Regions from separate parts of the Shewanella sp. MF05913 genome, predicted to be linked through region 2. Evidence: riboswitches for the same ligand, from Rfam matches in the RefSeq annotation. Region 2 holds a riboswitch; the other holds the start of a gene.
The links. Region 2 has a riboswitch for lysine ahead of lysC (lysine-sensitive aspartokinase 3). Riboswitches for the same ligand answer to the same signal wherever they lie in the genome.
Positions count from the first base shown of each region.

Region 1: linked by a shared signal. The riboswitch ahead of AC19MV_RS13310 (Na+/H+ antiporter NhaC family protein) and the one ahead of lysC (lysine-sensitive aspartokinase 3) in region 2 are both predicted to bind lysine.

Region 1 covers NZ_JCAYNT010000010.1:126,952-143,346, reverse strand. The annotation lists gene AC19MV_RS13340 (3-oxoacid CoA-transferase subunit B) at 1-367, shown strand, start outside; gene AC19MV_RS13335 (universal stress protein) at 432-1,289, opposite strand; gene AC19MV_RS13330 (cation:proton antiporter) at 1,622-2,815, shown strand; gene AC19MV_RS13325 (TlpA family protein disulfide reductase) at 2,825-3,322, opposite strand; gene AC19MV_RS13320 (acyl-CoA dehydrogenase C-terminal domain-containing protein) at 3,650-5,440, shown strand; gene AC19MV_RS13315 (thymidine kinase) at 5,537-6,115, opposite strand; gene AC19MV_RS13310 (Na+/H+ antiporter NhaC family protein) at 6,270-7,829, opposite strand; lysine riboswitch at 7,909-8,124, opposite strand; gene AC19MV_RS13305 (electron transfer flavoprotein subunit alpha/FixB family protein) at 8,576-9,499, opposite strand; gene AC19MV_RS13300 (electron transfer flavoprotein subunit beta/FixA family protein) at 9,501-10,250, opposite strand; gene AC19MV_RS13295 (H-NS histone family protein) at 10,686-11,096, shown strand; gene rcsF (Rcs stress response system protein RcsF) at 11,237-11,632, shown strand; gene tsaA (tRNA (N6-threonylcarbamoyladenosine(37)-N6)-methyltransferase TrmO) at 11,750-12,529, shown strand; gene AC19MV_RS13280 (acyltransferase) at 12,534-13,145, shown strand; gene AC19MV_RS13275 (proline--tRNA ligase) at 13,263-14,978, shown strand; gene AC19MV_RS13270 (patatin-like phospholipase family protein) at 15,150-16,283, shown strand.
Region 2 covers NZ_JCAYNT010000006.1:94,023-110,417, reverse strand. The annotation lists gene AC19MV_RS09945 (dicarboxylate/amino acid:cation symporter) at 1-104, shown strand, start outside; gene AC19MV_RS09940 (tetratricopeptide repeat protein) at 173-1,354, opposite strand; gene AC19MV_RS09935 (class 1 fructose-bisphosphatase) at 1,548-2,540, opposite strand; gene AC19MV_RS09930 (S9 family peptidase) at 2,714-5,008, shown strand; gene arcA (two-component system response regulator ArcA) at 5,097-5,813, opposite strand; gene AC19MV_RS09920 (DUF3293 domain-containing protein) at 6,493-6,933, shown strand; lysine riboswitch at 7,231-7,404, shown strand; gene lysC (lysine-sensitive aspartokinase 3) at 7,539-8,918, shown strand; gene AC19MV_RS09910 (succinylglutamate desuccinylase/aspartoacylase family protein) at 8,922-10,031, shown strand; gene AC19MV_RS09905 (site-2 protease family protein) at 10,110-11,252, opposite strand; gene AC19MV_RS09900 (DUF4144 family protein) at 11,342-11,716, opposite strand; gene AC19MV_RS09895 (flagellar assembly protein A) at 11,751-13,418, opposite strand; gene AC19MV_RS09890 (methyltransferase) at 13,564-14,601, opposite strand; gene AC19MV_RS09885 (alkaline phosphatase) at 14,674-15,954, opposite strand; gene gshB (glutathione synthase) at 16,061-16,395, opposite strand, start outside.

The sequences.
Region 1 (16,395 bases), on a different contig from region 2:
TGACTTAACGGTACTAGGTGCATTTGAAGTGGATGTTAATGGCTCTATCGCCTCATGGATGATCCCAGGCAAGCTGATTAAAGGCATGGGCGGCGCAATGGATTTAGTCGCTGGTGCTGATAATATTATTGTCACCATGATGCATGCCGACAAACACGGTAATTCGAAATTATTATCTACATGTGAATTGCCATTAACGGGCTACGGTTGCATTAAACGCGTCATTACCGATTTAGCCTTTATGGAAATTAAAGACGGTGCATTCCATCTTTTAGAGCGCGCACCAGGCGTGTCGGTTGAAGAAATTGTCACAAAAACAGCAGGTAAGCTAGTGGTACCAGAGCATGTCCCAGAAATGACGTTTTAAAATTTAAGTGTTATTTGCAATAAGCCCGGTTTTTACCGGGCTTTTTTTTATCGGTCGTTAAACATTATTCTTCGGTTGGGATAACCAATACATTACTGCGCATACGACTTAAAATCTCTTCTGCTGTATTGCCAATAATTCGTCCTAACAACCCTTGGCGCTGCCTTGCTCCTACTACAAAATATTGGCTTTTTAAGCGACAGGCTAATTCAAACAAACACAATTCTGGCTCACCGGTAATGATGTGCATGCAATCAGCATCAACACCTATTTCAGCAATTTTTTGTTTATGCTCGGCATACGCTTTTTTCACCAAAGCATTAATATCAAGCAAATCCATATCGCGCACAATTTGTGGAATTCTGAGTACGTAAGCGACATGTAGCATTGTCCCCGTCGCTTTAGCAAACTGCTTTCCATGGGCAATCACGGCATCATTAAGGCGTTGTTTGGCAGGGTTACTGGTGCCTAAGTCGATTGAGATTAAGGTCGTTTGTCCATTATTGAGTGGATTGTTGGTGAGCAATAATAAAGGCACTGTCGTATGGCGAATAAGCTGCCAGTCGGTAGGTAAATAATGGTCGGCATGGTGAACGGCTTTAACCATTAAATCAAAACCATGACGCTGAGCATGGCTGCAAGCATGTTCAAAAAGGTATTTACTCCAAATCACATGTAATGGCACATCTTCAGCATCAAGCGTATCTAAATGGGCTTGTAATTGTTTTTCTCGTTGAGTCATCAAAGCTTTTTGGGCCACTCCGGCCAACCTTGGGTTGTCACGGTCGGCACCACTTAAATAAGCATAAGTATAAGCAAACACTTCGGCTTGTTTATTTAATTGTTTCGCTAACGCCAACCCATGCGCAACAGCATCTGTGTGCGCGCTTTCCATTTGAGCAATCACAAACATTTTGTTCATTTAAATCTCCTTTATGGGACGTGTTAATGACTCATTTGCATCCTAAACACATTGGCTGATACTGATATCGCTGCGGTGCTATCTCAGTAAAAGTCTGCTCATCATCTAATCAAAATCTGACCGGCTCAATTGTTCAATCACTGAATCAAAAGCCAAGTAAAAATAGCGGCTACATAGACAAAAAACATTCTCAATAAACGTGAGCTAGTAACTATCTTTAGCTTAGCTAATAGCGTAAGTTTGTGCATAAGTATCGGTGTAAAAATTGATCAACATCAACTTTGTTAGACCAAAACTATCAAATACATATTGCCCAACTTAAGGAAAATGAGATGGCAATAGACAGCTTTGTAATGGCACTTTTTCTCATTCTAGTTGGCGGCCGCTTATTTGGTGAGTTGAGTGCACGATTTGGGTTTCCTAGCGTGGTGGGAGAAGTCACCGCTGGGATCATTATTGGCCCGTCACTGCTCAATTGGGTTACCCCACACAGCACTTTAGCCATCATTGCCGAGTTAGGTGTGATATTGCTGTTATTCGATATCGGCTGCGAAACCTCAATCAAACATCTGGCTAATTCTGGCCACAAAGCAATGCGTGTCGCGCTACTCGGCATTGCGATGCCGTTATTGGCTTGTGGTATTGCCAGCATGTATTGGCTTTCGATTCCTCCTTTTACCGCATTATTTTTTGGTTGCGCCCTCACAGCCACCAGCATTGGTATTTCAATGCGGGTATTAAGCTTAAATAATCAAACTCAAAGTGTGGCAGGGCACATTATTCTTGGTGCGGCGGTTATCGACGATATCGTTGGGGTGATTTTATTAAGCGTATTGTTTAACTTTGCCTCATCAGGCGAGTTTGCTATTGGCTCAACTCTAGTGCTATTTGCCATGATTGCAGCGTTTATCATTCTTAGCCCACCGTTAGTGAGAACCATCATTTATTTAACCCGCTGGTTGCATCTTAAAGCCAGTATTCCGGGGTATGAAGTCATGGTCGTTATGGCATTAATTTGCCTCTTCGCTTGGTTAGCCCACTGGTTTGGCACACCCGCCATTTTGGGCGGCTTTGCCGTAGGTATGGGCTTATCGAGACAATTCACCTCCCCCTTTAATCGGTATCTTAAAAACCCTTTTGCTTTTACTCATAAACTCGAAGAGTCTGCCAAACCATTGGTGCAATTATTTAGCCCGGTCTTTTTTGTGTACGTGGGGATTAGCCTTGATCTTAGTCAGCTTGATTTGAGCTTAATGGGAATACTGCTGTTACTTGGATTAACCTTAATTGCAGTCGCAGCCAAGTTTGTTGCAGGTCTAACAGCGAGTTCCGATTGGCGAGAACGGTGTATTGTCGGCTCGGCGATGGTTCCCCGTGGTGAAGTCGGGTTAGTGTTTGCTGAAATGGGCCGACAGCTTGGAGTCATTCACGCTAAAGAATTCGCGATTTTAGTTATGGTGATTGCCTTAACGACCCTTGTTGGACCGCTAATGTTAAAATTGACGTTACGTCGAAAAGCCAAATAAACCGCGCCGTTATTGCAGTATATATTGCAGTGCTTTGTCTAAATTCACATCGTTTGGATCGGCGGTATGCGTAATCCATACAATATGGCCACTACGATCAATAAACACTGTAGTGGGCGTACCTTTGACTTCGTATAGCTCGGCCACTTTATCACCCTTGACTAACGTTATCATCCCGACACCACGGTCAAGCAAACTTTGGGCTGGATTTGCATCAGCATCTTCGTTAAAACTGATGCCTATCATCTGTAAATCGGTATGTTGATATTTAAGTCGAAGTTTTTCTAAACCGGGCTGTAATTTTTTACAATAAGGGCACCAAGTTGCCCAAAAGTGAATGACGACAGGCTTGCCAGCATAGTCACTCAAACTGACGTGCTCGCCATCGGCGGTCGATAACGTAAAGTTAGCGGCAACCGACTCATTAAGCTGCGCCGCGGCATGAGTAACATGCAACGGCAACATTAACAAGATTAACATCCCCAATATTGACCCAAATACCTTCATATCTCGCCCTGTGTTATGCGTTAACTTGCACACTGACTTTATGTCGCATTCAAGTTATTTATTGATTACATCAATAGACCCGACTTAAGCCATTTAGTATTCGCTGACATATGATCTTTTACAGATGAATATGGGTATTAATATTCACAGTCAACAAATCGTGACGTTAACACCCTACAAATAAGTTTACGCTTACGTAAAAATAATACTGAGTTTTTACTCGAAATTGGGTATGTTATATACACTGACACCATCTGATTGGACCAGTAACAATTAACAAGCTAGTTACTGGCAACATTGCGTTAACCATAACCAAGGAATGATCTTATGCCTATTTACCAAGCTCCTCTGCGTGATTATCAATTCATATTGTCTGAATTGCTGAATATCTATCAACAAACTGATTTACGCGGTTTTGATGAAATAGATGCGGATCTCACTGATGCGATTTTGCAAGGTGTTGCCGACTTTACCACCGACATTATGCTGCCACTCAATGCCAGCGGTGACTTAGAAGGCTGTAAACTGGTTGACGGCAAGGTCATTACACCAAAAGGGTTTAAGCAAGCTTACAAACAATATGTAGAAGATGGTTGGGCGACGTTAACTTGCGATCCTGAATTTGGCGGCCAAGGCTTACCTGAAGTGATTGGCACCTTTGCGACTGAAATGAAAACCGCGACGAATATGGCCTTTGCTATGTATCCAGGGTTAACCCATGGCGCTTATTCGGCGATTCATGTGCACGGTAGCGATGCGCTGAAACAAAAGTACTTAGCCAAATTGGTCAGCGGCGAATGGACTGGCACCATGAACTTAACCGAGTCTCATGCCGGTACAGATTTAGCATTATTACGCACAAAAGCGGTGCCTGCGGGTGATGAGTTATTTGCCATTAGTGGTGAGAAAATCTTTATTTCATCGGGCGATCACGATCTTGCCGACAATATTATTCATTTAGTATTAGCTCGCCTACCCGATGCGCCAGAGGGCGTTAAAGGCATTTCGTTGTTTGCAGTGCCTAAATTTTTAGTCAATGCAGATGGCAGCCTAGGCGCAGCAAACACATTAAGTGCTACCGGTTTAGAACATAAAATGGGCATTCACGGTAATTCAACGTGTGTGATGCATTTTGACGGCGCAATCGGTGAGCTCGTTGGCGCGCCACATCAAGGTCTAAAAGCCATGTTTACCATGATGAACCAGGCACGTTTAGGCGTGGGGATTCAAGGTTTAGGCGTATCAGATATTGCGTACCAAAATGCTCTTGTTTATGCCAAAGAGCGTATTCAAGGCCGTGCATTAAGCGGTGTTAAGCAGCCTGAGCAAGCTGCTGATTCATTACTCGTACACGGTGATGTTCGCCGTATGCTGTTATCACAAAAGTCGTTCAATGAAGGTACACGCGCATTAATGGGCCAACAAGCATTATGGCTGGACCAAGCTGAGCGTCATACCGATCCTGCACAAGCAAAACAAGCCTCCGCCCTTGCTGCGCTATTCACTCCCATTGTTAAAGGGTTTGTCACCGATCAAGGCTTTAAAGCTTGTGTTGATGCCCAGCAAGTTTATGGCGGCCATGGTTATATTAATGAATGGGGCATGGAGCAGTTTGTCCGTGATATCCGTATCGCGATGATTTATGAAGGCACTAACGGTGTACAGGCGCTTGATTTAGTCGGTCGTAAATTATTGGCAGACAAAGGTGCGGCATTAACGCTATGGTCTGGCATGGTCAAAGAGCTCGTGCAGCAATATGCCACTAATGATGCAATGAAACCTTATCTTGCAGGGTTAATGGATGCGGCAGGCGATCTTGAAAAAGCCACCGGCTTTATTGTGCAGTCAGCCAGCAAGAACCCTGATTTAATTGGCGCAGCATCAATGGCTTATATGCAGTTGTTTGGTATTACAGCACTAGCGTGGATGTGGACTCGCATTGCAGCAACATCATTAGCCGCATTAGAAGCAGGTACAGAAGAGGCTAGCTTTTACCAAGCTAAACTTAAAACGGCACAATTCTTTATGAGCTATTGGGGTAGCCAAACCCGCAGTTTACGCAAACAAATTGAATCAAGCAGTGCTGATATTGTTGATTTCGCAGAAGCCGATTTTTAATATTCGCCGAAGCCGATTTTAATAAATAGTGACACACAAAAAAGCCGCATCAATTAACTTGAAGCGGCTTTTTTATTTGGTTAAGTTAGGTTTAATTTAATCCCACAAAAACTCACGAAAATGCTTACGACAAACCGACTCGTAACTCTCGTTACCGCCAATGGCAACTTGCTCGCCTTCACGCATTGGTTTACCGTCATGATCAAGACGCACGACCATGTTAGCTTTACGACCACAATGACAAATCGTTTTAAGCTCAACTAATTTGTCGGCCCAGGCTAATAAATATTGGCTACCAGGAAATAATTCTCCTTGGAAGTCATTACGAAGACCGTAACACAATACAGGAATATCCATATTATCGACCACATGGGTAATCTGCCTCACCTGTTCTTTACTTAAAAACTGGCTTTCATCAATCAATACGCAATGAATTTTTTGTTCATTATGAGACGTCGAAATTAACTCTATTAAATTATCAGTACTACCAAATATCTGCGCATCTGTTTCGATACCAATACGTGATGATACTTTGCCAACACCATAACGATTGTCTATCGATGCCGTCATCACTAAAGTATGCATCCCGCGCTCGCGGTAATTATAAGAAGACTGTAGTAATGAAGTCGATTTACCGGCATTCATTGCCGAATAATAAAAGTACAGTTGTGCCAAAATTATGCGTCCTAATAGTTGGTCTGTTTATGTTGCATATAGTAACTGTTTTAACATGACAACGACAAACAAAAATGCCGTATTCGTTATGAGTACGGCATTTTTAACGACAGCAACACAGGCTGTATTTATCGATTAATCTTAGGGCTAACGATTATTTTTTTGCCCAAAAGTGCAATATTACGATGCTAATAACAAACAACACACTACAACTAATTAAACCTGCCACCAATGAGCCCGTAAAACCTAAAACGGTATAACCGACTAAGCTAATAAACGCAGTAATGAGTGCGTAAGGTAATTGAGTCACCACATGGTCAATATGATGGCAACTGGCGCCTGTCGATGACAAGATAGTGGTATCCGATATCGGTGAGCAATGATCGCCAAATACCGCGCCAGACAACACCGCAGCCAACATTGGCAACATCATGGTACTGTCACTTCCCATCGCCATGTCTGCGGCAATAGGCAACATAATGCCAAACGTGCCCCAACTTGTACCCGTCGAAAATGCAGTAATACCCGCTAACAAGAATAACACTGCTGGAAGTAAGGCAAATGGAATATTGTCAGTGGCTAAACTTGCCATGTATTTACCGGTTTCAAGCTGACCAATCACACTCGCAATCGTCCATGCAAACAGTAAGATATAAATAGCCGGCAACATTGAGCGTGCGCCCACTGTCATGCCTTTGACTAACATCGACCATTCGACTTTCTGCTGAATGGCAAGTCCTACGGTAGCAATAAAGCCAACAAGCGAGCCCAAAAATAGTGATGAACTGACATCGGTATTTTCAAATGCACCTAATACGCTAAAGGGTAACTCGCTTGCGGCGAGTGAGTCTGCGCCACTTGATACCATAAAATACACGGTAGCAAACACTAAGATCGCAATCGGTAAAAATAGGCCAATCACTTTACCGGTATCGGCTTCAGGTAAATCCGTTGCCGCGCCAGGAGGTTGGCCTTTAGTTTCGTCAAATAAGTTACCACGAAGCGCATTGAGCTCATGCTGGCGCATCGGGCCAACATCTAGACTAAAAGCGGCAACGCATAGCAATAATAGCAACGAGAACACCGCATAAAAGTTCATTGGGATCATTTGCACAAAGACACTTAAATGACCCGCATCAGCAAAACCGTGTGCCGTTAAAATACCGCCAATGAGTGCAATAATGTATGCGCCCCAGCTTGAGACCGGTGAAATCACACAAACAGGCGCGGCAGTAGAATCGAGAATATAGGCCAATTTAGCGCGCGAAATATGATAACGGTCAGTAATAGGACGTGAAATAGAACCGACAACTAAGCTGTTAAAGTAATCGTCAATAAACACCACGCAGCCCAAAAACATGGTCATTAACTTGGCGTCACGCTTATTACGAATGTGCCGTTTAGCCCAATCAGCAAACGCCCTCGCTGAACCACTTACCGTGATTAATGCTGTGATCATCCCCAATACAATTAAGAAACCAAGGATATACACATTCCAACTATTTAGGGCTGCGTCTTTCCACACTAACTGACTGACTGTATTGGCAAGATATTCACCACTGCCAATCATGGAAAAATCGGTTAGCAATAGCGCACCTAAGAGAATACCTACCCCTAATGACAGCAGCACTTTACGGGTAAAAATAGCCAAGGTAATTGCCACAAGTGGAGGCAAAACTGACAGTGCCGAATCGGCATAACTTATTATCATAATTTAATTATTTCTTCGTTGAATACGAATAAGGAAAAACTAGAAATAAGGCTAAACATACACAGAAAGTATATGCGTTAACGTTACTAGTAGCACTCCACAGTCATACCCATTTAATATGAATATCATTTTTTTATCATGTCGATAAAAACACTATGACAGTGCAGCCCCTTTCGAGAACGGCACCAACAAATGAGGGCGATCAACTCATTTATTTCGGCATGGCATCCTTTTATGCTGAATTATTGGCATCACCCAATTCAACATGACTCTTATGCAATGCACCTCTACTTTTGCTGCTTGTAAAAACACACATTACAAATAGCGCCGACATACAATCATAAATGGCACATTGTGCGCCAGCAATAAGCGCTAAACTGCAGCACAAGCAACAATAACGTTAACTTTCCCTACAATCTAACAGCATTAGTTTAACGTTTTTAAATCAAATGCACACTAGTGTAATGGATACAAAAACAGCAACCAATACCAATCCGCATTAAATAAGTGACTACTCAGAATACGTCAAGCGGTTTTAGATTAAGGTGTCGCTATTGCGCCACGGTTGTCCCCTTTCAAATAGCGAGACCGCAGAACAAAAGCTGATGGGGCATTCTTTATTAATACCAACTCCATGGCAGCATAAAACGGTCAATAAAAAAGGTTTCTACCGATTAAGTAGAAACCTTTTATTATCGAAAGCACACTATCAAGCGATAAGTGACTCTAACTGGAGCAAACTGCCCTGATTAAACTAAATTGTTTAATGCAGGCACAGCCTCAAATAAGTCAGCCACTAGACCATAGTCAGCCACCTGGAATATCGGTGCTTCAGGATCTTTGTTAATGGCCACAATCACTTTTGAATCTTTCATACCGGCAAGATGTTGAATCGCGCCAGAAATACCAACAGCAATGTACAAGTCAGGGGCCACAATTTTACCCGTTTGACCTACCTGTAAATCGTTAGGAACAAAACCAGCATCGACTGCGGCACGTGATGCACCAACAGCGGCGCCTAACTTATCGGCAAGTTGTTCAAGAATACCAAAGTTTTCGCCACTGCCCATGCCACGACCGCCAGAAACGATAATGCCAGCATTACCTAGCTCTGGACGAGCAGATTCTGTTAGGGCTTGCGATACAAATTCAGTCCGAGCGGCAATCACTTGGCTTACGTTGACGGTATCAGCACTGCCTGTAGCAGCAACGGCATCAAACGCACTTGAACGCACTGTCATGACTTTCTTAGCATCTAAACTTTGTACTGTCGCCAATGCATTACCGGCATAAATTGGACGGACAAATGTGTCACTACTGACCACTTCTATCACTTCAGAAATTTGTGCCACATCTAACAGCGCCGCAACGCGAGGTAAAGTATCTTTACCGATACTGGTTGCCGCAGCTAAAACATGTTCGTAATCTGCAGCAAGTTCAACCACGAGTTTCGATACGTTTTCTGCCAGTTGCGCGCTATATTCAACACTGTCTGCAACCAATACTTTACTCACACCAGCAAGGCTTTGTGCTGCAGTAACCGCTGCGCCACAATCTGCGCCAGCAACAAGCACATGAATATCACCACCAATGGCCGCTGCAGCACTCACTACTTTTGCCGTATCTGATTTTAAACTGACGTTATCGTGTTCCGCTAATACTAAAATGGCCATGTTAGATCACCTTCGCTTCGTTTTTTAACTTTTCGACTAACTCTTCAACTGAAGACACCATAATTCCGGCTTTACGGTCCACCGGCGGGGTCACTTTAATGACAGTTTGATGAGCTTTGAGGCTAACACCTAAATCAGCAACCGATAAGGTTTCTAATGGCTTACGTTTAGCTTTCATGATGTTAGGCAATGAAGCATAACGAGGTTCATTTAAACGAAGGTCAACGGTGACAATAGCGGGCAAAGGCATTTTTAAGGTTTGTAAGCCGCCATCAATTTCACGGGTTACTGTAACCATGTCGCCATCAAGCTTAACTTCAGACGCAAATGTTGCTTGAGGCATGTCCGTTAATGCAGCAAGCATTTGACCGGTTTGGTTGTTGTCGCCATCGATAGACTGCTTACCAAATATGATCAATTGAGCTTGTTCTTTTTCTTGTACCGCTTTTAACAGCTTAGCAATTGATAATGGCACCAGCTCTTCATCAGTTTCAATATGAATCGCTCTGTCTGCGCCCAGTGCCATTGCCGTTCTTAACTGCTCTTGAACCACTTTGGCTCCTACACTTACCACAATCACTTCAGTGGCAATGCCAGCTTCTTTTAAACGAACGGCTTCTTCTACTGCAATTTCGCAAAATGGGTTTAACGCCATTTTAAGGTTGGTCGTATCAACATTTGTGTTGTCAGCTTTTACCCTGACTTTCACATTGGCATCGACTACGCGTTTAACAGGCACCAATATTTTCATAGGTTTTCCTTACTACACCTTCAATGTATGTGGACAACACACTGGCGTTTGCCAATGCAAGATGGGATTACTTTACGTCCTGTTAACGTTAACGTCAACAAAAGTCAAACGCTTGTTTAGATTTATTTACCTTCAAGCTGGCAACCAAACTAAACAACATTTAAACAATAGAGGGTTAACAATTAAGATTAAATAAAAAATATTAGACATTAAAGGTAATTTAATTTGATCCTATAACGAATAGTTTCTATTATTACGCTAATATTCAGTATTATTAAACAGTGTATCGGTAACGTTGTGGGATTTAATCTCATCAATATTAATAAAAACGGCCTAAATAAACCATATGCGATACTGAAATTTACCTTGTAAGTTGAACAACTTGTCTTTTAAACATTTTATTTTTAATAATAAATCATTAGGAAACTAAACAACATGAGTGACTTTCTAGATATTTTAACCCACGGTCGTCGTTTTAAAGCAGCAGTAAAAGAATTGTCTCTTGATGATTTACGTGACACTGCAGTTAAGTTAGAAAAAATTATTGCTGACCGCGAAGATGAAGAGAAATTAGAACTTGAAGCCAATGCAGAACGTAATGCACGCATTGCTGAAATTTTAGCGCAAATTGAAAACAGCGGTTTATCAATTGAAGACTTAGGTGATGTGACTTCTGCACCTAAAGCGGCAAAAGCCAAACGCGCTCCACGTCCAGCAAAATATCAAATCACTGTTGACGGTGAATTAGTTCAATGGACTGGTCAAGGCCGTATGCCAACCGTGTTCAAAACCCAAATTGAAAGCGGTAAAGATATCAAAGAATTCTTAATTCCTGGTATGGAATAAGTTTTTCAATAAGCTATTTATTGATTAACCAAAAAAAGGGCTTACTTAGGTAAGCCCTTTTTATTTGACAGCTTTATCATCACCAGAAGACAAGGTAAACTTAGTAGTTGATTCCTACTCTTTCATTAAAGGCTACGGCTATGAATTTTTCTGTTAAACACGCATTGGTTTTTTCGGGCTTCGCACTTTTATTGACTGCCTGTGCAAGTGATTATGTATTCAAAAGTAATTTAGACGGTAAGGCTATTAACGAATATTTTAAAGTGGGTGATGTAGTTTTATATGACGGTGAAGTTCAACCTAAAGGTCATTTTGAAGTATTAGGTTTAGTTGAAGGCGAAGCTTGCCAAGAAACCGCCAAAGATACTCCACCACAGATTTCTGATGCACGCAGTAACGCAAGACGAGCGGCGGCTGACTTAGGAGCCAATGGTTTTGTGGTTAAAAGCTGCTTTGTGATCAACGAACCTGATAATAGCTGCTACAGTCGCGCGCTTTGTGTTGGCCAGGCAATCAAAACAGCTGACGTTAAATAACCCACAACAGGGTAATATCACCTAGCCGCTAGACCATAAATAACATGATTTATCACAATATTACTCATCATGTTATTTATGGACTTTACTCCTACATCAGCTTATTTCAGGTATTGCATGACCCAAGATGCCGAACGCACTCATAAAGACAAATCTCAAACCAATGCTTCTTTTAGCAACCAAATCAGTGCTGTTGCTATTTGCCGGACGCCATATAAACAAAAGTTTGGAATTCCACGTCAACCCGGTTTAGTTAATGCGACAGGGTACATTGAGTTTGAACCCGCGTTTAATCATGTCGATGCGGTTCGAGGAATAGAGCAATATTCTCATTTGTGGTTATTGTTTTGCTTTCATGAGAATTTAGCTCAAGGCTGGAAAACCACAGTGCGCCCTCCTCGCCTTGGCGGTAATGAAAAACTAGGTGTATTTGCTACACGCTCTACATTTAGACCTAATGGCATCGGTCAATCCGTTGTTAAGCTTCACGGCATCGTCACTCGCAAGGGCAAAGTGTGTTTGGCTATCTCTGGCATGGACTTATTAGACGGCACCCCCATTATTGACATTAAGCCCTACATCCCTTTTTCTGATGCCATTTTAGATGCCAAAGGCGGGATAGCCCAGGACGCACCGTTACTGATACCGGTCAGCTATACCGATATTGCAACGACACAAATTGCGCACTATGCAGCGCAAGAGCAATACCTGGGCTTACATGAGCTCATTGAAGGTGTGTTGTCTCAAGATCCTCGCCCTGCCTACAAAAAAGCCAAAGACGACCCTAAGTTATACCAAGTGGCTTTATATGATTTAGATATTTTTTGGCATATCACACCTCATGGAATTGAAGTGTTAGAGCTGAAACCGACTCAAGTTGAACTGCTTAAGGATTAACGTCATGGCAGAGATTGACTATCAAAGTCAGCACAAAAAGCGTTTATCTTGGATGCCTTGGCTGTATTTTTCATTAAAACCTAAACACTTGTTGTGGGCCAAGCCCTGGCAAGATGAAATTCAACAGCAACTGAGTCAACTCGAAACCGTTCATATAGGCGAACATTGTTTTATCGCACCACAGGCACAACTTTTTGCTGAGCCTGGTCGTGATATCACCATTGGTAATCGATGCATGATTGCTGCAGATGTGTTCATGCACGGGCCAATAGTCCTAGGTAATGAGGTAGCGATTAATCATGGTTGTAGCTTAGATGGCGGGCGAAATGGCATTAAAATAGGTCATCAAACGCGTATTGCCAATAATGTCACTGTTTATGCATTCAATCATGGCATGTCTCCTGATACTCCAATATATCAACAACCCGCAAACTCTAAAGGTGTGATTATCGGCGAAGATGTTTGGATTGGTGCCCAAGCAGGCATTGTCGATGGGGTAACCATTGGTCATCATGCCGTAATAGGTATGGGCAGTATTGTCACAAAAAATGTAGCAGACTACGCCATTGTGGCCGGCAATCCCGCTCGAGTGATTGGTGATAGGCGAGATAAATAATCACCTAATACTCATAAAGCACCATAAAGCCTTATTTTGAGTCGAATTAGCAGGTGACATCATTGATGCAGGTGCTAAAATGACGATCATTCATAGCTACTATTTTGGACATCGGTAATGCGAGTTAGTAAGTACCTGCTTTCAACACAAAAAGAAACCCCTGCTAATGCAGAGGTGATTAGTCATCAGTTAATGCTTCGCGCCGGTATGATCCGTCGTAACGCATCAGGTCTTTACAGCTGGTTACCCTCTGGTTTACGTGTTTTGCGTAAAGTAGAAGCCATTGTTCGTGAAGAAATGAACAAAACAGGTGCCATTGAAATCTTAATGCCGCTAGTTCAGCCAGCTGACTTATGGGTTGAAACCGGTCGCTGGGAAAAGTTTGGCCCAGAATTACTGCGTTTTCAAGACCGTCACAACCGTGATTTCGTACTGGGGCCAACCCACGAAGAAGTGATCACTGACTTAGTGCGCAAAGAACTCAGTTCATATAAACAATTACCGCTGACGCTTTATCAAGTACAAACTAAATTCCGTGATGAAGTTCGTCCACGTTTTGGTGTGATGCGTGCTCGTGAGTTCTTAATGAAAGATGCTTATTCTTTCCATTTAGATCAAGAAACCATGGACAGCACGTACCATGCAATGCATACCGCATATTGCAATATCCTTACCCGCATGGGCTTAGAGTTCCGTCCTGTATTAGCTGACACAGGCTCTATCGGTGGCAGCATGTCCCATGAGTTCCATGTGCTTGCAAACAGCGGCGAAGACTTAATTGCTTACTCAACAGGCAGCGATTACGCGGCTAACATTGAAAAGGCTGAATCGCCAATCCCAACTGAAGCTCGTCCAGAACCAACTCAAGCAATGACATTAGTGGATACGCCTAATGCTAAAACTATCGCTGAGCTTGTTGAACAATTCAGTTTAGTGATTACCAAGACAGTCAAAACATTAATCGTTAAAGGTGCAACAGAAGAAGCACCGTTAGTCGCATTGGTTATTCGTGGCGATCACGAACTGAACGAAATCAAAGCGGACAAACTTGAATTAGTTGCTTCGCCATTTGAGTTCGCATCAGAAGCCGAAATTCGTGATGCCGTTGGCGCAGGCCCAGGTTCTATCGGACCTGTTGGGTTAACGATGCCAATTATTATTGATCATAGTGTCACCATCATGAGCGACTTTGCTGCTGGCGCTAATGCAGAAGATAAGCATTATTTTGGTATTAACTGGGAGCGTGACTTACCGCTCGCAACGGTTGCCGATATCCGCAATGTTGTTGAAGGTGAACCGACACCAGATGGCCTTGGCACTTATGCGATGGCTCGTGGTATTGAAGTGGGCCATATTTTCCAACTTGGTACTAACTACTCTAAAGCCATGAATGCCACAGTGTTAGACGAAAATGGTAAGGCACAGGTGTTATTGATGGGTTGTTACGGCGTCGGCGTAAGCCGTATAGTCGCTGCTGCCATTGAGCAAAATTACGATGACCGCGGCATCATTTGGCCAGAAGCCCTTGCCCCGTTCACCGTGGGTATCTTACCGATGAACATGCATAAGTCTCATCGCGTAGCTGACATTGCAGAAAAACTTTACCAAGACCTAGCAGACGCGGGTGTTGAAGTATTAATGGATGACCGTAAGGAGCGTCCAGGCGTGATGTTTGCTGATATGGAATTAATAGGCTTACCTCATGTTGTCGTAATTGGTGATCGCAATATCGATGCGGGTGTATTTGAATACAAAAACCGTCGCACCGGTGAGAAACAAGATATTCCATTCGACCAAATTGTTGAATTTTTGACAAATGCTGCTAAAGGTTAATCGCCGCTAGCCTCATTATCAAACTCAAAAAAACGCACTTTTTAGTGCGTTTTTTTATTGGGCTTGATATAAACTTTCGATGGAATACCGTATTGTACTTTGCTAGCTGGTATGTAATAACAAAAGAATTCATACTAATATCTTCTCCTATTACTCTATTAAGGATATCGATTGGCAGTCTCTACAGCGATAGTTTTAGGTGGCGGTGGCGCTAGAGCGGCATATCAAATTGGTGTGCTTAAAGCGTTAGTGCAATTTTATCCGCGTAATCATCATGTGCCATTTGATATTATTTGCGGTACCTCTGCTGGCGCCATTAACGCCATCTCTTTAGCCACGCATGCATCTTGCTTTCATCTTGCGGTCAAAAAACTCGACTGGGTTTGGCGTCACTTTGAAACAAAACAAGTCTATCGCACCAGTATTGCACAAGTGCTCCGGCATTTAGGGCGAATGGCCATTAAAGGGTTACAAGACGACAAAGTTAACACTGACGCCGGCAGTTTATTAGATAACCAACCACTGCGTGAACTCCTCAATAATCTTATCGACTTTAAACGCATAGACCGAAATATAAGTAATAAAGCGCTAACAGCGATTAGTGTCGATGCCTCTTGCTACAACAACTCGCGCTCGTACAGTTTTTATCAAGGTAACGACAACATTGAAGATTGGCAACGAGCAAGGCGGATAGGATTACGCAGTTTATTGAATACGGAACATTTATTGGCAAGTTCAGCCATTCCTATGGTATTCCCATCAATTAAACTTAATCAGGCTTATTATGGCGATGGCTCGGTACACCAATTATCCCCTCTTTCAAGCCCAATCCATCTAGGCGCCAATAAAATATTTGTGATTAATCTAGACAGCCCGCACAAACATTTTCCTATCGAGTTTGAATACCACCCCAAAACAGCCACTATCGCCGGCCATTTATTAGATACCATTTTCTCCGATACACTCAACAGTGATTTAGAACGCTTACAGCGAGTTAACAACACATTAGCGATGATATCGCCACAAGACAAAGAGGTATTAAATCTTCGGCATATTGACACATTAGTGATAAAGCCAAGTCAAGATCTCAGTCGAATAGCGGCGCGTTTTTATGATGACATGCCATTCGCCATTAGGACGCTGTTAAAGTTTTTTGGGATTAATAGGCAATCAGACTCGAGTATTGTGTCTTATTTATTATTCGAAAAAAGCTACACAACCACGTTAATCGATTTAGGGTATCAAGATGCTATGGATCAAATTGATGAGATAAAACAGTTTTTTGAAATCACAACTAAAGTATAAGGCTGTAAAATTAAAAACTATGGTATAAAAAGTGTAGTTCATTCGCCTAGTTCAGGATTAAGGGATATTAAAACAACCTATATCGGAACGATACACAATAGAACACTGGTGC
Region 2 (16,395 bases):
CATCATGTAACGTCGTGGGCGACACCGCTGTCCTCACCATTGTCGATCAGACAGAAAAGAAGTACCAAGTGAGTCAAGACTGCGTCGTCGTAGCGAAAGAATAAGTTTAGCGAGTGAGTCATACATAAACGGCCTGCATTGCAGGCCGTTTTTGTTATGACTATTAGAAGTATTATCTATGCTGCATTTTGTTTTCAATATTAGACATAATTTTGAATGTGGTATTTTCTAAATCATCTAAGCCACGATGGGCGACTAATTCATATGATCGATTAATTAATCGGTAAGCTTGCGGGTAGTTAAATTCGACGATCTCAAGCTCAGCTAAATCGTTAAGAGCCTGGCTTTGACCTATTGGATAACCCATCATTTGATGATATTCAATGGCTTTTTTAAACTGCTCTCTAGCGTCGTTATTACGCCCAATTCGTTGATTGATAGTACCCGCTAAGTGATAAATATAACCTAATGTGACCCAATCTTTAACTTTAGCAGCATTGGTTTTGGCGAGGTTGAGCACCCCTAAAGCTTGCTCAATTTTGTTCGTTTCGATGTAACTGTGGGCTAATAATAATCTTTGTTGGGCTAATTCTCGGTATTCGTTCTGATGCTCAGCAATACCCATTGCCGTTGTTAATGTCTTATTAAGCTGCTCAAATTGTTGCTGTTGTAATTGAATAGTACCTAATAGGCGGCTAGCAAGCAGGTTATTAGGTGCGTCTTGAATGACCTCAGATAAAAGCTGCTCGGCACCGAGTAAATCACCTTGTTGGCTCAATGCGATGGCCTGCACTAATTGTGTAGAATGCAATTGAGAGTGGTAGTCGTTAACTGACTGTTTGCTTTCAGGGTTTAGTTGATGAGTGATAGCTTTCGCTGCTGACGCCAATGCTTGATTGATGCTGTCAGCGCTAATACTGGTGCTGTCACTTTGGCTTTGGCTATGTAATGTGTAACTGAGCTGGTACTGATTTTTGAGCATACTCACACTGGATTCGATGACTAATACCGCACCCGATATCGCCATGATTTTGTTAATGTCAGAAGGGCTAACGTTATCGGTTTGAGCGAGCCGCGAAGTGATATTAATGACATCTTCAGCTTGCAGTAGAGGGTAACTCACACCCAGTGTTAACTGGTGAATAAGCACATCCATAGCGGCATAGGCATTCCATTGAGTATCGCCATCTATGGGTGGGGTAACAATCTTAACAGGAAGAACCAATACCGCGCCAGATGCCAGTGGCTTGGGCTTTATGTTGGACAAGTAAACATAAGCACCAATACCAATCAGCAGCAAAATTATTACGGCACTAAAGTATTTATATGTATTTGAGGTCGGTGCCTGTGGCATTGCGATAGTCCTTTATCAATATCGAATGAAGTAACTTAGTGGTTAATTAAGTTATTGTAAAGAAAACCTGTTTTTATCTTTTGTGTTGTTATGGCTTAGGAGGTTTTGTGTTGAAGGGCGTGTCGAATACTTTATTTAAATACAGCGTAAAAATAAAAAACCGCCTTTTGGCGGTTTTTTGAAGACGGATTAGTTAGTCAATTGATGGCTCTTCACTGTAATCAATACCATGATAGCTCAAGCAGGTATCGACTTCATTCGCGCTACCTAAAATCACCGCAACACGTTGATGAATTTCAGTTGGTTGAATATCCAAAATAGTCTCGTAACCTGTTGAGGCTTTACCACCAGCTTGCTCAACAAGCAGTGCCATTGGGTTGGCTTCGTACATTAGGCGTAATTTGAATGGTTTAGCTGGGTTTTTGTTGTCTGTTGGATAGGTAAAAATACCGCCACGACACAAAACTCGATGCACGTCACCCACCATAGCGGCAATCCAACGCATGTTAAAAGACTGCTCGCGAGGACCGATTTTTCCCAGTAACAAGTCGGCAATGTAGGTTTGCATTGGCGCTTCCCAAAAGCGTTGATTTGACATGTTAATGGCAAACTCAGCCGTATCTGGGGTGATTTGTACATTGTCGTCAGTCAATAAAAATGTTTGGCTGTCTGGATCAAGAGTATAAAACTGAGTACCTTGGCCTGTGGTAAGCGCCATCATCGTTGATGGGCCGTAAAGCACGTAACCTGCTGCAACTTGTTTGCGCCCAGCTTGTAAAAAGCTTTGTTCGCTAAACTCACCAGCAGGTGCAGGTAACACAGAAAAAATAGTGCCAACAAGTGAATTAATGTCGATATTAGATGAGCCATCTAATGGATCAAAACTCACTAGGTATTTACCTTGAGCGTTAGCTTCTACAACATAATCTTCTTCTTCAGAGGCAATGCCGCGCACTGTCGTGTCAGCCTTTAAGGCATCTTTAAGCATGTCGTTAGTGATGACATCCAGTTTTTTCTGGGTTTCACCTTGAACATTTTCTTGTTCTGTTGCACCTAGTACACCCGCTAACGCGCCGTGTCGAACTGAACCGCTAATGGCGATTGAGGTTTCCGCTAAGGTAAATAGCAATTGCGTTAAAGATGCATTTACCGCTTGAGCGCTGAGGGTTTGGGCCAAAGTCTGCATTATTTTTCCTATGAGATTTTGCGAGGTTAAGGTCTATGTTTTAAATTTAATTCTTATGAGCAAATCATACCCCACAATGACGCTAATTTCAGCGATTGTTATCTGAGGTTTTGGTTTTACAGTAATTTCAGGCAGAATGTTGGCTGATTGATTGCCCCCAAGGATTAATAATAATGACAACCACATGGAAGCAGCATGCTTTAGTGGCAATGACTGCCGCACCATTACTCTTTACTAGTCAAATTTCTCAAGCAGCGCAAGGCAGTACAATGATCCCATTAACTACCGCACCGTTAACCGCAATAAAAGGTAATAACACGCCACTGACCATAGAGCGTATCCATGCCTCACCAGCTTTGGCTGGATCGAGTCCGCGCGGACTTGCTTTGTCTCCTGATGGTAAGCGAGTGACCTATTTATCGAGTCGTGCCGATAACCAACATTTTTACGACTTATGGCAAATGAACATTGCGACAGGCCAGCGCAGCATATTGATCAATGCCGATCAATTAGCGGGTGGCGAACTGTCTGATGAAGAAAAAGCCCGCCGTGAACGTCAGCGTATTTACGGTGAAGGGATCATGGAATACTTTTGGTCTGAAAACAGCCAAAGTATTTTAATTCCAGCCGCTGGGCAATTGTATTTGTATGATGTGGCTAGCAATAAAGTCACAGAACTAAACACCGGTGATGGCTTTGCAACAGATGCGCGCTTGTCGCCTAAAGGTCGTTATGTGTCGTTTGTACGCGATCAAAACCTTTATGTGTTAGCGCTAGACACTCAAAAAGTCGTCGCATTAACCACCGATGGCAAAGGTGCGATCAAAAATGCCATGGCGGAGTTTGTCGCCCAGGAAGAAATGGACCGCATGACAGGTTATTGGTGGGCACCCGATGAGTCCGCAATCGCGTTTACGCGCATTGATGAATCCGGTGTTGAGTTAGTCACCCGTAATGAAATATATGCCGACGGCATTAAATTAACTGAGCAACGCTATCCTTATGCAGGTAAAGCGAACGTTGAAATAGCCCTTGGTGTGGTTACTTTACAGGATAAGAGCATCAACTGGATTGATTTAGGCAAGCAAAAAGACATGTATTTACCGCGTGTTGATTGGCTACCTGATAGCAAGCATGTGTCTTTTCAGTGGCAAAGTCGTGATCAACAAACACTAGACTTACGCATTGCTGCATTAAGTCAACCTGACCAGGCTAACACCGTGATTGAAGAGCGCAGTAAAGCCTGGGTAAATCTGAATAATGACCTGCACTTTTTAAAGCAGCAGTCGGCCTTTATTTGGGGCTCAGAGCGAGATGGGTTTAATCATCTGTATTTGTTCGACTTACAAGGTAAGCTGCTTAGGCAATTAACCCAAGGTGACTGGGCCGTTGATGCACTTGAGTTTGTCGATGAGGCCAGCGGCTGGGTGTATTTTAGTGGTCGTAAAGACAGTGTCGTCGAGCGTCACTTATATCGGGTTAATTTGCAAAAGGGCGCTGATTCAATCGAGCGAATTAGCCAAACGGCTGGAATACATGCTGCGGTATTTGCCGATAAGAGTCCGGTTTATTTAGATTATTTTAATAGCCTCCAGCAACCGCCACAGATCAGCTTACACAATGACTCGGGTAAATTATTAGCCTGGGTTGAGCAAAACGAGATTAATCAAAATCATCCTTTATATGATTTGGCTGGCTTATGGCAAATGCCTGAGTTTGGCCAATTAAAGGCAGAAGATGGTCAGCCATTAATGTACCGTTTATTTAAACCTGTACCGTTTGATGCTAATAAAAAGTATCCAGTTGTAGTACGTGTTTATGGTGGACCGCACGCACAGTTGGTGGTGAACAGCTGGAGTGAGGCGGATTATTTTACCCAGTACTTATTACAGCAAGGTTATGCCGTATTCCAATTAGATAACCGTGGCTCGGCCCATCGTGGCACTGAGTTTGAGTATGTGATTTATCAAAATATGGGGGATGCCGAGGTAAACGATCAAAAAGTGGGTGTTGATTACTTACGTAGCCTGCCATTTATTGATGGCGAAAATGTGGCAATTTATGGTCACAGTTACGGCGGCTATATGGCATTAATGAGCCAATTTAAGGCGCCAGATTATTTTAAAGCAGCCATTTCAGGGGCTCCTGTAACTGATTGGCGTTTATACGATACCCATTATACCGAGCGTTATATGGGGGATCCTGAAACCAATAAACAAGGTTATGATGCCAGCAGTATTTTGCCATACGTCAAAAATTATCAATCAGGCCTGTTGATGTACCACGGCATGGCGGATGATAACGTATTGTTTGAAAACAGCACGAGAGTATACAAAGCATTGCAAGATGAAGGTAAATTATTCCAGATGATGGATTACCCTGGGTCTAAGCATTCCATGCGCGGTGAGAAAGTGCGTAATCACTTATATAAATCGTTAGCTGCATTTTTAGACCAGCAATTGAAATAACATATGTCGTGAGTAAATCGCTAAAAGCGGGCATAAAAAAACCAGGTTAATCACCTGGTTTTTTATTGGGTAACCTTAAAAGATTAGATTAGCCTTCTAAGTCACCACAAAAACGATAGCCTTCACCGTGAATAGTCGCGATGATTTCTGGCGTATCGGCTAAGCTTTCAAAGTGCTTACGGATACGACGGATTGTCACGTCAACAGTGCGGTCATGCGGCTTTAATTCGCGGCCAGTCATTTTTAATAATAAATCAGCACGCGTTAAAATCTTACCTGGGTTTTCAACAAAGTGAAGCATCGCACGGAATTCACTGCGTGGTAGCTTATAAGACTCACCAAGTGGGTTCACTAATGAACGGCTGTTAATTTCTAAGCTCCAGCCATTGAAACGGTAATATTCAACCGAACCTTTTTCTTCGCTTTCAGCCGCAGCACTGTTAACTCGCGTTAATAGGTTACGAGCACGAATCGTTAATTCACGAGGGTTGAAAGGCTTAGTGATGTAGTCATCGGCGCCGATTTCAAGACCAAGGATTTTATCAACTTCGTTATCACGACCGGTTAAGAAAATAAGGCCGATGTTATTAATTTCACGTAATTCGCGAGCAAGTAATAATCCGTTTTTACCTGGCAAGTTAATGTCCATAACCACTAGGTTAATTTTATTGTCTTGCATGGCTTTGTGCATTTCTGCGCCGTCGTTAGCTTCGGTAACGACATAGCCTTCAGCTTCAAAAATACTGCGTAATGTATTACGGGTTACTGCTTCGTCTTCAACAATCAGAATGTGTGGGTTTTGCATGATATTTACCTAATTTTATAAAATTCGATTCTAGCGATAGGCTAGTAAGTTGTAATCGCGCATTAATTAACGCTGATACTCCAGTATTTTTTTGGTGTTTATCTATGTCTGCCCTGAATAAAACACTCTTATAAACTCGTAAGATGTAACGCTATGTATGGTTACTGAGTTGTCTTGCGTATATTAACGCTCATTACGCAATGCAATATGCAGCTGCATAATAAGTAAAAAATTTGCCAAAAGGCTTACTACTATGAATACGATTTATAGAGATAGTTCCATATGTTGCAAACTTATTTATACGTATTACTGTTTATCCCTTTGCTTTATCAAATGTAGAACATAAAACGTTCAGGTGTAAACTAAGCACACAAAATTGTGATTAATTACCAATAAATGCGTTTTAAACGCCAGCCCTCGATACATTTAGCAAGCGATGTTATTGGTTTCACTACAGTGCTTTACTAGTAGGTGACGTTATTGTACTCGTTTTAGGCATTTGTTAACAAATTAAATGTTAAAAAATTAATATAACAGTCAAGTATATGAAAGATTAATGTTGTTAATACCATGATATTTAAAGGTAAATAAATATTATGCTTGTGACTGACATCACAAACCTTTAAGAATTCATAAGGCTTTGCTAAACTGATTTTGGTTTAATTGACGAATTAATATTATGAAAAATGTTATAGATACACTGTGGCATCACTATCAAAGTACACATTTTTTGTTCACTCAACGCCTTTCTCATGATTTCCCGTTTGCTATTATTACCGCCCACAACCCCAGTGGCTTATTACTCTCCCCGAGCCAAAATCGTTTACTAGATCGTCAGCTCCAATCCAAAATTCAACAATACAACAGTCCATACCGAGCACTCATTGGTGCAGCACCTGATTTGTCGCATATGGAAAAAAGTTGGGCTATTTTTATTGATAAAGAACAGGCGCTTGAGTTGGGTAGAGAATTTAATCAACATGCCATATATTATGTTAATCAAGGATTGTTATCACTTATTGCCTGCATTGATCCGCTGATGCCAGAAGTCGATATGGGAGCTTTTAATCAGCGTTTACGCTTAGTTAATGAGTTGCCTGATATTAGTTCGCACCTGTAGTGTTTAGCTGTTAAGTGCATAAAACTGTGGATCATTTAATTTTTTGGATCTTTAATTAAGACAATAAAGTTCAATTGTCTCTTTATTTTGCCTTTGAAGGCTGTTTAATCCATAAAAATGGCTATTTTTCATCATTATGAACAATCTAAAATGATGTTTTTGAGATTGTGAAGATAAGTCTCCTTGATCGTCATCTTCGCCACAAAGATGAATAAAATTAAAATAGCGTATTTTTACAACGATTGTTGATTGACTTGTTAGTGGGTTTGTTGCTATTTTTCAAGTCCCTCCTTCGGGAGGCACAGAAGAGGAGCGTTAACTAGGTAGTAAGTTTGAGGATGCCAATCCGATGACAACTTATGATGGAGATTAGCGCCGAGGTATCAAATTGTGTGGCACACATTGATATCGGTCGTTTAGGCTGAATCCTAACGATTGTCACCTGTTTTTTGGTGGAGAGCTTCTGGTGATGATTGCTGTTTCCCTTCTTTAAGGGTGCGTTATCTTAGCACCAGGCTCTTCGAACGTAGTGTGTTCGGAGTGTATATCATGTTAGTCAATTATTTCTTATTTTGTCGTCTTTCGCCAACCGCGGAGGCATTCGTATGAGCACTGTTTCTCAAGATATTCGTCCAGAATTAGTCGTCGCCAAATTTGGCGGTACCTCTGTTGCTGATTATGCATCGATGAGTCGTTGTGCTGACATTGTGTTAGCCAATCCTGCCACCCGTTTAGTGGTGGTCAGTGCGTCAAGTGGCGTAACCAATTTACTGGTCGAGTTAACTCAAGCAAATGTGAATGACGAGCGCCGCTTAGCGTTGTTAAAGCAAATTGCACAAATTCAATATGCCATTTTAGATGAGTTAGGGCGCCCGCAAGATGTAGCCGCGAGCATCGATAAAATTCTAAGCCGCATGTCGGTATTAAGTGAGTCGTTAGAACTTGATCGCAGCAAGGCGATTATGGACGAATTGCTCTCAACCGGTGAGCAATGTTCATCGATTTTGTTTTCTGCGGTAATTCGTGAAAAGGGCACCGCATCGGATCATTTTGATGTGCGCCAGGTGCTTCGCACCGACAGTCATTTTGGCCGTGCAGAACCTCATATTGAAGCCATAGCCTCGTTGTCTGGTGACTTGTTAAAGCCGTTGCTGGCGAATTATGTGATAGTCACTCAAGGTTTTATTGGTGCAGATCAAGATGGGCGCACAACCACTTTAGGCCGAGGCGGTAGTGACTATTCTGCAGCGCTACTTGCCGAAGCATTAAGTGCCACAGCGGTAGAGATTTGGACTGACGTTGCCGGTATTTACACTACCGACCCAAGGTTGGCACCTAATGCACGCCCCATTCCAGAGATCAGCTTTAATGAAGCGGCTGAAATGGCAACTTTTGGCGCTAAAGTATTGCACCCAGCGACCATTTTACCTGCGGTAAGACAAAAAATTCAGGTGTTTGTAGGTTCCAGCAAAGCGCCTGAAATGGGCGGTACATGGATCCGTCATCAAGTTGAAGACACGCCCGTTTTTCGCGCGGTGGCATTACGTCGCGATCAAACGTTATTAAACCTTCATAGCCTGCAAATGCTCCACGCACAGGGGTTTTTAGCGGAAACCTTTGCAACACTTGCACGTCATAAAATCTCGGTAGATTTAATTACAACCTCAGAAGTGAACGTGTCGTTAACGCTGGATAAAACCGGTTCAGATTCGAGTGGCCAAGGCTTATTGAGCGAGCCATTACTGCAAGAGCTATCGCAACATTGTCGTGTCCGTGTTGAGGATAATTTAGCGCTTATTGCCATTATTGGTAATCGCATTGCCTCTACCGCAGGTATTTGCAGTCGCGTCTTTAAAGTGCTTGAAAACCACAATGTGCGGATGATTTGCCAAGGTGCGAGCCCACATAATTTATGTGTATTGGTATCTGAATCTGAAGCGGCGCAAGTGGTTAATGCTTTACATCAAAATCTGTTTGAGTCGTAATTGATGAGCAAGGTAATACAGTCGAATATACAAGTTGGGGAGCTTGCCACAGGGCAAGCGCTCACCATACCGCTTTATGATTTTATGGGTGCTAAAGCGTCTGCGCCGAGTGTTTACATTCAGGCCAATGTTCACGGCGCTGAAGTACAAGGTAATGCAGTGATTTATCAGCTGATGACCTTACTTGAAGACTATGACGTACTAGGGGATATCAAGCTGGCACCTTTGGCTAATCCGCTGGGCATAAATCAAAAAAGTGGTGAGTTTACTTTAGGCCGGTTCGACCCCATTACTGGGGTGAATTGGAATCGTGAATATTTTGACCATAAAGTCGATTTAACTACCTGGTATGCAAAGCATCAACACTTGAGTAATGCCGCGTTATTCGATGCCTATCGAGTGATGTTAGTTGAGTCGTGTCAAGCAAGGCTTAATCAGCCTTTTGGGATAACGACAGGCCATAGGCTAGCCGTAAGCTTACAATCTATGGCACATCAGGCTGACATTGTGCTGGACTTACATACTGGGCCTAAGTCTTGTAAGCATTTATATTGTCCTGAATATGACATTGATGCTGCACGTTTTTTCTCTATTCCCTACACCTTGGTTATTCCCAATAGTTTTGGTGGCGCGATGGATGAAGCGGCATTTTGTCCTTGGTGGCAGTTAACCGATTTTGCCGCTCAACAAGGGCGTGACTTTACGGTACCCGTGTCAGCGTTTACGCTAGAATTGGCTAGCCAGGAGCGTATTGATTTAGCTGATGCATTGGAAGACGCAAAAGGTATTTTGGCGTATTTAAGTCATCGAGGGGTGATCCGTGAAAAAGTCGAGCCAGCTCAAATGGCGCGCTTTGGCTGCTACTTAAAAGACTATAAAAAGTTTCATGCGCCTAAAGCGGGTTTAATTGAATATTGCGCAGTAGTTGGCCAGCCACTTAATGCCGGACAACCATTAGTGAATATATTACGTATGGATTTGTATGGCACCGATGACGCGCATCAAGTGATTAGTTTGCCAATGGATTGTGTGCCTATTTTGCATTTTGCTTCCGCATCTGTGCATCAAGGTACTGAGTTGTATAAAGTGATGACCAATGTGTTTAGGTTATAAGCGAAAATAATAAAAACGCCTGCATTTTGCAGGCGTTTTTGTCTGTGACGGAATGAAGATGCACGAGAGGCCTTGAGCTTAACTGCCAAGGATTTGCAGTGGAATAGACAGCATGTCGTCACCAGAACTTGCAAAATACCAAATGATACCCACCAAGCTTGCTACCGTTAACAGATACCACACTGTTGAGAATATTTGTCCGTAACGGTCGAGCGGCAGCAGATGGCTTTGATGCCTGCCACGCCATTCAAATACAATTTCAACACTACCAATCAGCAGTAAAAATCCTAATAGAGCAAGGCCTAGGCTATAGCTGATAAATACCCCTATAGCGGCTCCTAAAATACAGGCTATTAGGCCGACCAGGCTGTTCATTGAAAAGCTAATACTCTTTAAAATATGACCGCCATCGAGTGGCAAAATCGGCAATAAGTTAAATAAGTTCAGCAATGCGTTAAAACTGGCGAGTCCGGCAAAAAATACATTACCGGTGATCCAGTACAGGCCTAAACTAATGACGGATAAAATCAGTCCAAAAGTCGGCCCCATAATCGAGATATACACATCTTGCCAACGAGTATTAATACGCTCATCGCTTAAGGCCAATCCGCCGACAAACGGAATAAGGTAAATGCCTTTTGTTTTCATGCCAAAGTGTTTCATGGCCCTAATATGGCCATATTCATGAAATACTAAACAGCCGATAAGTGCCAATGCAAATTCTAGTGAGAATAACCAAGAGTAAGCTGCCACACTGGCACCAGCAAACAACACTTTAATCACTTTAGCACTTTTGAGGAGTTTGAATCCCAAAGATGCTAAGCCGACTATACTGAGCTTTTGCGTTTTAGCGACCGGAACTTCGGGCGTTTGTTTTTCTATGTCACTGACGCTGCGCTTGCCTTGAGTGATTTGTTCTTCATCAACCAGTAAGCAATAGTCGAGCTGAAAGGGTTGCCAGTTAACATCAATCTCTAATCGAATCTGAATTGCTTTGGTTTGCGATGTGACGCTTGTTGGCGCATCAATAATATCGTCTTCATTAAGCGGTACAGTATGTTGTTGAGCAAGTTCAAACGAGTGAATGTGAAAAGCTTGATCGCTCGCGCTCGCTGACTTTTGTGATACCAGTTGATTATCCCAATATAACTGCTGCCAGCCTGCAATAGAGCCTTCTAGGCGTAAGCGTTTACCAAGACATTCAATATTAAGTAATTCCATTAAGGATTCTCAGAGCTTATAGACGGTGAGTATGCGGGCATTTTGCCAGAGCGCTGTTTGATGCTCAATGGGCAAGGTGATTTTATTGGCTAATAAAGCTGTTCTAATTCAGCAACAGTGGCAATACCTTGTTCAATTGTGGTGAAAACGATTTTTGCACTGCAACAGTGTCCTTGAAACTGACCGAATTGGCGCACCAAAGGCAGCATTTGTAATACGCTTATGGGGAGAGGTTGTTTTACGAGGTGTGGCAGTTGTGCCACACTCGTGTCGACTGAGCTGTGTTCAGGTTGTGGCTTTGCGATAAGATAAACGTCGCCGCTACTGTCAATCAATGTGTCTTGTACGCAAACAGTATATTGATTGGCGCAAATAAAACTTAACCAATCTTGATGATTTGCTAGATACATTAGCTCATCATCTTGATCAAACTTTAAAAATGCTGGCCAATGTATTTGTTGCATAATGTGGCGGTCTCATTATTGAGTGTTGTTCAGGTTAGCGGTTACTGTAATCGTAGGACACTTCTTGATTCACGTTTTTGACAATACATGGGCCATGCTCGCGTTGAGTGCGATTAAATGCATTACCGATGTGGATTTCGACGTTAGTAAAAATGTGCTTTTCAGCTTTGATAAAGTAATGATCAAAATAGCCCTCAACTTCGTTCTGATGTTGAGTGAACTCCACTTCTTCTTTAATTCGCTCAGCTGCCATCTGATTTTTTTGATCGAGCATCATTTTAACTTGTTCAATCATGCCAGCATCGCTTTGCCATTCAGTTTTAGGAGGCAATTTACGCAATCGAGCTTCGAGTTCTAATCCCGCGACTACCATGCCTTTAATGCTATCATCTAAATCTTTAAGTTGTTGTTTTAATTCACCTTGGTTCATAGCGCAATAGATTTCTGTTTTGGTGCCAGCCGTTGCGCCAAAAGCAATGGCTCTAATGCCTTTTGCTGCAGTTGCGATACCTCCAATGAGGTCACCTCGTCTTGACTGGGCATCGCTCACCGTAATGCTATCGCCAGAGGTAGTATTGCTATGAAGTAATTGTTTGGTAATTAAAATATTGCCTTGGGCTTCAAGTCGCGAGTATTGCACAAATTGAGCGCAAATTTGTCCGCTTGCTTTTATGCTAGTGCTGAGCTCTTGGTCTTTAATTAAACGACCTATGACACCTTTGCTGATAATCACATCGCCGTGAGCTTCAATACTGGCTGAATCAACAAACCCCATAACAGTCACATCGCCACTGGCTTTGACTTCCATGCCTTCATGTACATCGCCGGTAATGAGAATACTGCCTTTAAAATTGACGTGCCCATAGCGTACATCTACATCTTTAATTTGCAGCATGTCGTCTACTTGCATGCCTTTGCGGTTTTCAACGGGTTGGCCTGACAAGGTTGCAATGAGCTTATTAGGATCTTTCGGGTGCAAGCTGGTGCCGGTACCAGGTTCCATTGGTTTATCTTTTCCAGGAATTTGCTGCAGTATATCTCCGTGAACATTAAACCCCGGCGTGCCAATTGTTGCAGGAACTTTTACCATTAATAGGTCATTGGGTTTCACGGTGATTAATGCACCTAAATTGCGCATATCGACTGAGCCGTCTTCACGCTCTTGTGGTTGCAACAAGCGCTCACGCGCTAACGCCACCTTTCTGGTGATAACTGCATTTTCACCATTTATGGCTGCTTTTCCACAAGCAATGACTCCCTCACAACTTTCGCCAGGAGGCAAAATCGATAAGCGCTGCATTAATGCCATGATTTTTGGCTTGCTTAAGCCCATTTTGATTTTTTTGCTTTTGAGCATATTGAGGATGTCTGGCAGGGTCATGTCTTTACCGCCCCATGCCGAGGTGATTTTCATGCTGGCATGCATTTTATCGTCACTAACAGTGATATTGACCGACCCGTCTTTACGCTCGGCAATCGCAAAAAATAATTCATGATCACCCGGTTTTTGACCACATAACGCGTTGACTTCGGTTATGGCTTTAATAATTGCAGGTTCAATAGGATACAACATGGCAAAGCTGGGCTGGGTGAGTAAAGTATGAATGTCTTCTGCCGACAACGGGCCATGAGTATTGGGAACTACACGGAGTTCTGCTTTTGATTTATCTGCGCTTAGCGCTATGACTGAGGGCTCTAACATAACATCCTTTGTTTTGTTTTTATTTTTATTATGGTTTAAAACGAAGGCAATAGATTAACAGTGAAAATGACCTAAAAGTGTGCGCCATTTTGCCTTTGAATCAATTTAGCTGATATTGAAGTCCATTTCCAGCAGTAAACCTGCATTAACGCTGATGAAAATACAGTTTGTACTTATTATTTTCTGCTAATACATTCACACTGCCAAAATAGGTAGCGATAGTATCTGAATATGGCAAGTGTCGATTAGCCACTATTTGCCAAACACCTTTAGGCGCTAAGCTGCTTGCGCTATGTTTAACAAATTGCGTGGCGATGTCGGTCGTGCTGGTTAATCCATCATGAAATGGTGGGTTAGAGATGATGCCATTAAACTGGCCATTGATTTGATTAAATCCATCAGACGGATACACATTCGCCTGCATATTGTTTGCCGCAAGAGTGAGCCGGCAAGACTCGAGTGCCATGGCATTGATATCAATACATTCAATGTTTAACAGTGGATTTGCTTTGAGTAATGCCGCGCTTATCACCCCGGCACCACAGCCAAAGTCTAATACTCTACCTTGTAGAGCGTCGGGCAAATGCGACAGTAATAACTCGGTGCCTTGATCAAGTCGTTTTTCACTAAATACCCCCACAAGATTGCAAATTTGCATTTGCCCTTGCGGCGTATCAAGGGCGTATTGGCTAACCCAATCAGTCATTGAAAGTGGCGGTGACATTTGGGTTAAATAACAGGTGTAGAGCAAGCAATGACGCGCATTATCTTGCTTTATTGGGGTGGAGAAGTATTCAGGGGTTAATTTAGCGATAGATTTAATACCCCCTTTGTTTTCGCCCACAATCACCAATAAACCGTCTATGGCTAAGTGCTGAGCCGCGAGTTGCAACAAGTAACCCATTAATGGCTTGGCTTTGGGAAAATAGATAATAATGCTATCGTACTTTTCTGTTGTTAGGGCATCAGGGAGTTGATGGCCAAAATAACATTCTAGTGTACTGTTGGCGTAAGGTAACAGTGTTTGGTGGTGGTTAAAATCGAATGCTAATGCGGTGACATGGCTTGCAGACTCTAGGCATTGGCTCGCAAAAGTATCAGCTTCATAATTGAGTATTAATACTTTATGTTGCTGAAATAGTTCACTGTTGCGGATTAATGCTTGAGACGGATTTGTTAGCACTTGAATTACTCATGGTAAAGATTAAATGATTAACAGCCCTTTGCTTGTGTCGCAAAAGGCTGTTTCGAACGATTATGGTTTCGCTGCTGACTCGGGTAGCAAACTAAACACTTTATTGGCAATGTCGATATTGTCTTGGTGGCCACCAAAAAGTCTTGCGCCAGGGCCTGCCGAAAATACTTGTACGTCAACGGCGGTATGCCCGCCGCTTGTCCAGCCTGTGTTTGAACGCACATCAATTAACTTACGCAATGCAATCGTCAGTGGTTCGTTGCCTTGCATGCGTGCATTTTCTAGGGCGGTGTATTCAGTGTCCGAAGGTGTAAAACCAATCAAGGTGGCAATAACGGCTTGCCATTGTTCATCGGCGATAGCACGAGTCGCAATATCATCTGGGCTAGCTTGAACGTTATGCAGCACAGCTGGATTCCATTCGTATTTGTCATTTGCCCCGACAGATAGGCCACCGGTATTATGGTCGGCGGTAATAACCACTAGTGTGTCTTTATTTTCACGCACAAACTGCTCAACCACTTCGATTGCCGCGGCAAACTCGTCCATTTCACCCATTGCGGTTGCAATGTCGTTACTGTGGCCAGCCCAATCAATTAAGCTGCCTTCAACTAATAACACAAACCCTTGTTGGTTTTGTGATAACAAGTCGATGGCTTTTTGGGTCATTTTACTGAGTTTATGGCCCTGTTTGTCGTTAATCGCCCAAGGTAATTGCACATCTGCAAATAATCCTAACACTTTGGGTGATGTTACAGCGTCGAGTTGTGAAAACTCGTTCAGATGTTGGTAACCTTTGGCAGTGAATTGCGCTAATAATGAGGGTGGAAAATACTGTTGGCCACCGCCTAAAATCACGTCAGCGTCTGTGTCCAGGTAGGCTTGTGCTATGTCGATGTAGTTACTGCGACTTTCGTTATGAGCCAAAAATGCAGCCGGCGTTGCGTGGTTAACTTGTGAAGTCACCGCCACGCCAGTAGCTAGGCCAAGGGTTTTGGCTTTTTCCATTAACGTCGTAAGTGGACGTTTTTCAACATCGACGCTAATCGCCCCATTGTAGCTTTTAAAACCGGTTGCCAATGCAGTTGCCGAGGCAGCTGAGTCGGTAACGTAACCACTGACAGAGGCAGGGTAGGTGCTCGACATGCCCACGAGCAGGCGATCAAAGACAGTCTGTTCGATCTCTTCCGTTTCTGGGTTATCGTTATAATAACGATAAGCTGTGGTGTAAGCAGGGCCCATACCATCACCAATCATGATGATGATGTTTTTAGGTCTAGAAGGTCCTGCCGTTGGTACGTTGCTATTTGCTGATCCCGAAACCGCCACAGGACTTATCATTTCATCGCTAGCCATTACGTTTGGCGCACAAAGGTAAGGTATTAACAATAAGCAGCTTATTGAGCGTTTACATGTCGCTAAAAAATCCATGATGAGTCCTAATGGGTTAAGAGTTAATACGCGCTTCAATGGCATCCATTAACATGCCAGTAATATCGACATCAAAGGCGGCTTCAATTTCTTTTATGCACGTTGGGCTGGTCACGTTAATTTCTGTGAGTTTGTCGCCAATGACGTCTAAACCAACAAAAATTAGGCCGCGTTTTTTCAGTTCAGGCCCAATTGCGCGGGCAATTTTCCAGTCGCTTTCAGATAACGGTTGTGCAACACCACTGCCGCCTGCCGCTAAGTTACCACGGGTTTCGCCTTTCATCGGAATACGGGCTAACGCGAATGGTACTGGCTCGCCGTCAACCACTAAAATGCGTTTGTCGCCTTGAG